DNA from 3 places in the Streptomyces sp. NPDC048211 genome. Region 1 is predicted to be linked to each of the others. Evidence: riboswitches for the same ligand, from Rfam matches in the RefSeq annotation. Region 1 holds a riboswitch; each other region holds the start of a gene.

Region 1 (2,256 bases):
GACGACCGTGCCGGCACGGCCCTCACGCACGATCTCCCGCATCACCGAGGGGGCGCGGTCGCCCGTCGCAGCCGCGCTGAAGAAGACGAGATCGGACCGGAGGGCGAACTCCCGCTGATGGTCGTTCAGCCCGTCCCAGTCGTGCAGATCGGTGGAGACCGGGATGCCGAGGGCCTCGATGTCGTCGTAGAGGAAGCGCGTGAAGTTCATGATGGACAGATGGACGTGGCGGGCCCGCCGCAGCCGGGGGAGATAGAAGTCCTGCGGCATCCGCAGATCCTCCGGGTCGCGGGCATCGTAGAACGACATCCGACGCCCGGTCGCGTCCACCAGGTTCACCGCACGACGGGTGCCCGCCGCCGAGATCAGCGGATGGAACTCCACATCGCCCTTGGCCAGTCGCTCGCGCACCTGCACACCGGTCCAGTCGTCGCCGATGCAGTCGAGCAGCGCGACGTCCAGCCCCAGCGCACGGGCGCCGAGCGCCACATTGCCCCCGGTATGGCCGGGCCACTCCTCGATCGGGCCGACCATGACCGAGTCGGCGAGCGGGACCGGCAGGGCGTCGACGCGGACGATGGTGTCCACCCCGCTGCCGCCGACCACCAAGACGTCGTATTCCGTGAGTTGTCGAACCACTGTGCCGCCTCTCTGTTCCCGCCGTGGCCAGTATGACCGAGGGCCCGTCACACATATCCGTCCCACCCGCGGGTCCGGAATGTGAACAACACCGTGCCGTGCGAGGCCTTAGGGTGGGTGGTGCAGCTGGTTCGCCCCTGTCCGCCAGGCAGGTGCGTCGCAAGAGGGAACCCGGTGGGAATCCGGGACTGCCCCGCAGCGGTGAGCGGGAACGACCGCCGTCATACGCACTGGATCCGAAGGGTCCGGGAAGCGACGGCCAGTAGGTGTCTGCCTCGGCAGACGTGCCCGCGAGTCCGAAGACCTGCCCGTTGCCCGCAACCGAACCCTCGGATGCGGAGATCTCGGTGACCTCGTGGGCGGGTCGGCGGCAGACAGCGGGTGGACGGGCACCGGGACGGTGCGGCGATCCGCCCGGTCCGTCACCCCTTCGCGCCCTCGACCCGATCCGGGATCCGCAGGAGACACGCTCGCGAAGGAGAGCTACGTGACATCCGAACCCACCACGGCGACGGCAGCGGCCACCGTGTTCGGCTACCCCCGCCAGGGCCATCACCGCGAACTGAAGAAAGCCGTCGAGGGCTACTGGAAGGGCGGCGTCACCGCCGAATCCCTCCGGGAGTCGGCCGCCGCCCTGCGCCGGGCGAACTGGGAGGAACTCGCGGCCGCCGGAATCGGTGAACTCCCCACCGGTGACTTCTCCCTCTACGACCACGTCCTGGACACCAGCGTCATGGTCGGTGCGATCCCGGACCGCCACCGGACCGCCGTGGAGGCCGATCCCCTGGACGGGTACTTCGCGATGGCCCGCGGCAGCCGGGAGGCGGCCCCGCTGGAGATGACCAAGTGGTTCGACACCAACTACCACTACCTGGTCCCCGAACTGGGCCCCGAAACGGTGTTCACCGCCGACTCCGGCAAGCAGGTCGCCGAGTTCCGCGAAGCCGCCCGCCTCGGCATGACGGGCCGGCCCGTCCTCGTCGGCCCCGTCACCTACCTCCTGCTGGCCAAGGCGGCCCCCGGCGCCCCAGCGGACTTCGACCCGCTGTCCCTCCTGGACCGGCTGCTGCCCGTGTACGCCGAGGTACTCGCCGACCTCAGGGCGGCGGGAGCCGCTTGGGCGCAGCTCGACGAGCCCGCCCTCGTCCAGGACCGCACGCCGGCGGAGCTGGACGCCGTCGCCCGCGCCTACGACCGGCTGGGCGGGTCGGACGACCGGCCGAAGCTCTTGGTCGCCTCCTACTTCGGGCGCCTCGGCACCGCCCTGCCCGTCCTGGCCCGGACTCCGGTCGAGGGACTGGCCCTCGACTTCACCGAATCCGGCGCCGCCAACCTCGCCGATCTCGCAGCCGCCGGCGGGCTGCCGGGCAAGCGGCTGGTCGCGGGCGTCGTCAGCGGCCGCAATATCTGGATCAACGACCTGGAGAAGTCACTCGCGACGCTGGGAACCCTGCTCGGTCTCGCCGGCCGGGTCGACGTCTCGGCCTCCTGCTCACTGCTGCACGTCCCCCTGGACGCCGATGCCGAGCGCGGCATCGACCCCCGGATCGGGCGATGGCTCGCCTTCGCCCGCCAGAAGACCGCCGAACTGGCCGTCCTCGCCCGCGGTCTCACCCG
Region 2 (2,256 bases), on a different contig from region 1:
GCCGCGGATCAGCGAACCGCGGGCGCGGATGCGGGAGTACGAGAGGCCGATGCCGCCCGCGTGCTTGGAGAGGCGTGCCACCTGGTGGTAGCGGTCGTAGATCGAGTCGAGCTCGTCCAGCGGCGAGTCCAGCAGATAGCAGGAGGACATCTGCGGGTGGCGGGTGCCGGAGTTGAAGAGCGTGGGGGAGGAGGGCAGGTAGTCCAGCCGGCTCATCAGGCCGTACAGCGCGGCGACCTCGTCCAGGGCGCGCTCGGAGGTGTCCTCGGCGAGCCCGGAGGCGACCCGGAGCATGAAGTGCTGCGGTGTCTCGATGACCTGGCGGGTGATCGGGTGGCGCAGCAGGTAGCGGCTGTGCAGGGTGCGCAGGCCGAAGTAGCCGAAGCGGTCGTCGGCCCCGTCGGCGAGCGACTGCGTCACCAGAGCGTCGAGCGCGGCCGCGTGGAGCGTCACGAACGCGGCGGTGCGGTCCGCGATCAGGCCCTCGCGGTGCCCGACGGCGACGGATGCGGAGAACGACGTCGCGCCCTGCCCGGCCGCCTCGTCCGCGATGGTGCGGGTGAGGAGGCGGGCGGCGAGCCGGGAGTAGGCGGGGTCCTCGGAGATCAGACCCGCGGCGGCCTCGGTGGCCAGCGAGCGCAGCTCCGCCTCGTCCGACCGGGCGTTGCGGCCGCGCAGCGCGGCGGCGGCGACGCGTCCGGGGTCGGTGTCGGGCAGATCGGCGGTGAGGTCGGTCAGGGTCCGCAGCAGTACGGTTCCCGGTCCGTCGCTCGTGGTTCCCGTTGATTCGGCCGCTGTTACCGGATCGGCTGGCGCGATGGTCACGTGGTGCACTCCCTCGCTCGGCTCGGGGCCTGCGGGGAGCGGGGGCAGCCGGGCGGAGCGGGACCCGGGCAGGGCAGCACTCCGTGCGGCGTCCACCGGCCCATCCACGAGGCCCGGACGTCTGGGCATCCGGATCGGTCGAGCCGGATGCGCTGTCGGCAGGACTTCGGACTCGGGGTGCGCAAAAGCACACCGAACACACCGTTGCGGGACAGTTCCGGATTCGCACCGGATTTCCCTGCGGCGACAGCGAGCACGAGCATACATGTGGGGGCTGCCGGATGCGGCAGCCCCCACATGTTGTGTCGTACGCGATCGCGGTGTGCCCTTATGGCGCGGGGCGGAGGTCCAGACGGTACGTCAGCAGCGTGAGGTCGGCGACGGGGCTCCAGTCCTTCTCGGGGGTCCGTACGAAGCCGAGGCGCCCGTAGATCCTATGGGCGCCGCGCATCGCCGGCTGCGTCGACAGGACGAGCCCCGTGACGCCGCCGGTGCCTCGTGCGCGGTCGATACAGGCCCGTACGAGCGCCTCGCCCGCCCCGGCGCCACGGGCTTCGCGGGAGACCGCCAGCATCCGGAACTCGGCCTCGTCGGCCGCCGCGATGTCGGCCCACGGGTTGCCCGGCGGGGCGTAGGTGACCCCGCCCAGGACGCGGCCCCGCGCGTCGGCGGCCACCAGCACCTCGGCCTCGGCGGCCCGGCGGGGCACGTCGCGCAGCTGCACCAGGTACGGATCGTCGGCGCCGAGGTCCAGGAGCCCGTCGCCCAGATAGGCCTCGGCGGTGATCTCGCCGAGGAGCGCGTGCTCGGCGGGCTCGACCGGCCGGATTGCTATGTCCATGGGCCGAAGTCTGCCGCAGGCACGGGCCGAGGCCGCAAGGGCTTTTCCGCGGGGACGCGCGAACGGGCCGCCGCACCCCTTCCGGAGAGGTGCGACGGCCCGTTCGCGTGCGCGCGGCGGAGGTCAGTGACCGCCCGGCGCACCGGCGGTGGCCGGCGGGAGCTCGGTCTGCACGCCCGGGTCGCCCGCGTCCGCGGTGTAGTCGCCCGGGGAGGTCTCGTCGATCCCGGCGGGCGCCTTCACGGCGTTCAGGACGAAGGTGAGGACGACGACGACCAGGACGTTCAGCACGAAGGCCGTCAGGCCGATGTAGCCGATCTCGCCGATGCCCGGGATCGCCTTGGAGGACCCGCCGAAGTGCTTCTGGGTCGGGCTGGCGACCCCGTACGCGGCAGCCGTTCCGTAGACCATGCCGACCGCCCAGCCCGCGAGCAGCGCCCAGCGGTGGAACCACCGGGTGAACAGCCCGCCGACCAGGGCCGGCATCGTCTGGAGGATCCAGATTCCGCCGAGGAGCTGGAAGTTGATCGCGACCGTCTTGTCCATGGTGAGGACGAAGGCGAGCGCGCCGACCTTCACCAGCAGCGACA
Region 3 (2,256 bases), 190 kb from region 1:
GGCGACCACGCACGCGCGGGGGACGCTCCAGCGGCCGGCGCCCAGCACTAAGGGCTGTCCCGCAATTCCTGGCGGGCGCACGACGACAGCTACGGCACCTCGCCGCGTTGTCGAAACGCCCGAATACATCCAGTATGCGGGCGCCCCTCCGCCTTGCGATGCACCGCATCTGACGCCGCGCGCTGATCCACCAGGAATTGCGGGACAGCCCTTAGCTGGATGCGGGGCGACCACGCACGCGGGGGACGCTCGGACGGCCTCGGCCCTGGCCGAGTGGCGTCAAGCGCCCTGCTCCGGCGTGAGCGGCCGGCCGCAGCGCAGGTTCCACCGCCCCGACCTGCCGCTGAGCTCGGTGAGCGTCAGCGGGGCGACATCGATACGCCAGAACGCCTGCGGCGAAAGGTCGAGCGCGTGGACGACCGCGGCCCTGACCACGGCGGGCTCGACCACCGCCAGCACTCGACCGGGGTCGCCGGCGTCGAGAGAGCCGAGCCACGCCCCTGCCCGCGCCCACAGCTCTAGCAGGGACTCGCCGCCGTGCGGCGAGGCCGAGGGATCCGCGAGCCATGCCGCCACAGCCTCCGGCTCACTCGCGCTCACCTCGTCCAGGCGGGCACCTGTCCAGCGCCCCAAGTCCCAGTCACGGATGGCGTGTTCGGTAACGGAGCCGATCTCCAGGGCCTCGGCCGTCCGGGTGCAGCGCCGGGACGGCCCGTGCAGCGCCCGGTCCGCCGGGGGCAAGGTGTCCGCCGAGGCTCGGGCCTGCCGGAGCCCGGATTCGTCGAGGGACGCGTCACCGGCGAACCGGGCCTCGCGCAGCGCGGCGTTCATCGCCGGTGAGATCAACATCACCCGTACCGCCATACCCGCTCTCAACTCCCTGAACTCTGGTCACTTGGCCAGGTCCACCATGGCATCCGGGGACGGACAGGCCGTCCACGGGCACCATGGCGGCGCCCGCTCGCAGGCGGTATGGTCGCGACGACATGACGAAGGTGTGACGGAAGTCCGGTGAGAATCCGGCACGGTCGCGCCACTGTGAACCCGTACCCGTACGGGAAGTCAGACCCAGCACCTTCGTCTCAGGCACCACGATCGGGACGCGTGTTCCCTCAGGAGGTTCTGCCATGGCACAGACTGCTGCTGCCCCCACCACCGCCGCACCCGCCCTCACCCCCATCTCGCTGAAGGCGATCGCCCCTTGGGCCGCCTTCTTCGGCATCCTCATGCTGATCCTGCTGTACTTCGTCGGCGCCGAGCAGGGCGCCACCGCGCTCATCTCGGGCGAGGGCGTGCACGAGTGGGTCCACGACGGGCGCCACCTCCTCGGTTTCCCCTGCCACTGATCCCACCGCTTGATCCAGGGGAACCCCTCATGAACTCCATATCTGTCAGGACCCTGCTGGTCCGCGGCATGCTGGCCGGACTCGTCGCGGGCGCGCTCGCCCTGTGCGTTGCCTACTTCCTCGGCGAGTCCCGTGTGGACGCGGCCATCGCTCTCGAAGAGACGCACAGCCACGACCACGGCGGCGGCGAAGAACTCGTCAGCCGCACCATGCAGTCCACCGCCGGCCTCGCCACCGGTGTACTCGTCTTCGGTGTCGCCGTCGGAGGCATCGCCGCACTCGTCTTCTGCTACGCCCTCGGCCGGATGGGCCGCTTCGGCCCCAGGGCGACGGCTGCGCTGATCGCGGGCGCTGCTTTGGTGGCCGTGTACATCGTGCCGTTCCTGAAGTACCCGGCCAATCCGCCGGCGGTCGGCAACCCGGACACCATCGGCCAACGCACCGCCCTGTTCTTCCTGATGGTCGCGCTCAGCGTCCTGCTGGCCGTCGTCGCGGTCATCCTCGGCAGGCGGCTGGCTCCGCGCCTGGGCAACTGGAACGCCACGATCGCCGCAGCCGGCGGCTATGTGCTGGTGATCGGGCTGGCCTACGCCTTCCTGCCCTCGTTCAACGAGGTCGGAAAGGACTTCCCGGCTTCCCTGCTCTGGGAGTTCAGGCTGGCCACGCTGGCGGTGCAGGTCACGCTCTGGACCACCTTCGGGCTGGTATTCGGGTACCTCACCGAGCGGCTGCTGGTGCCGAAGCCGGGAACGGCCGCGGTCACGGACGGCGCCGCGAACCGGCCGGCCACCGTCGCCGGCTGAGTCCTGGGGCACCACTGGCCGGCACTCCGCCACGCACGTCGTGCAGAGGGCGGGATGCGGGGTGCGGCAGGAGGTGCTGATGTGCTGATGTGCACAGCGTGCCGACG

Evidence for each region. A riboswitch is a leader RNA that binds a small molecule or an ion and turns the genes downstream of it on or off. The one in region 1 is predicted to bind cobalamin.
Region 2: it holds a riboswitch for cobalamin, as region 1 does, so the genes downstream of both, ACGFZA_RS04100 (ribonucleoside-diphosphate reductase subunit alpha) here and metE (5-methyltetrahydropteroyltriglutamate--homocysteine S-methyltransferase) in region 1, are expected to answer to the same signal.
Region 3: it holds a riboswitch for cobalamin, as region 1 does, so the genes downstream of both, ACGFZA_RS20600 (CbtB-domain containing protein) here and metE (5-methyltetrahydropteroyltriglutamate--homocysteine S-methyltransferase) in region 1, are expected to answer to the same signal.

What each region holds. Positions count from the first base shown of each region.
Region 1 covers NZ_JBIDAD010000005.1:412,620-414,875, forward strand. The annotation lists gene ACGFZA_RS21410 (carbohydrate kinase family protein) at 1-639, opposite strand, end outside; cobalamin riboswitch at 750-966, shown strand; gene metE (5-methyltetrahydropteroyltriglutamate--homocysteine S-methyltransferase) at 1,127-2,256, shown strand, end outside.
Region 2 covers NZ_JBIDAD010000001.1:887,052-889,307, forward strand. The annotation lists gene ACGFZA_RS04100 (ribonucleoside-diphosphate reductase subunit alpha) at 1-825, opposite strand, end outside; cobalamin riboswitch at 965-1,101, opposite strand; gene ACGFZA_RS04105 (GNAT family N-acetyltransferase) at 1,154-1,666, opposite strand; gene mctP (monocarboxylate uptake permease MctP) at 1,790-2,256, opposite strand, start outside.
Region 3 covers NZ_JBIDAD010000005.1:219,459-221,714, forward strand. The annotation lists gene ACGFZA_RS20595 (histidine phosphatase family protein) at 280-864, opposite strand; adenosylcobalamin (AdoCbl) riboswitch at 989-1,082, shown strand; gene ACGFZA_RS20600 (CbtB-domain containing protein) at 1,128-1,346, shown strand; gene ACGFZA_RS20605 (CbtA family protein) at 1,376-2,149, shown strand.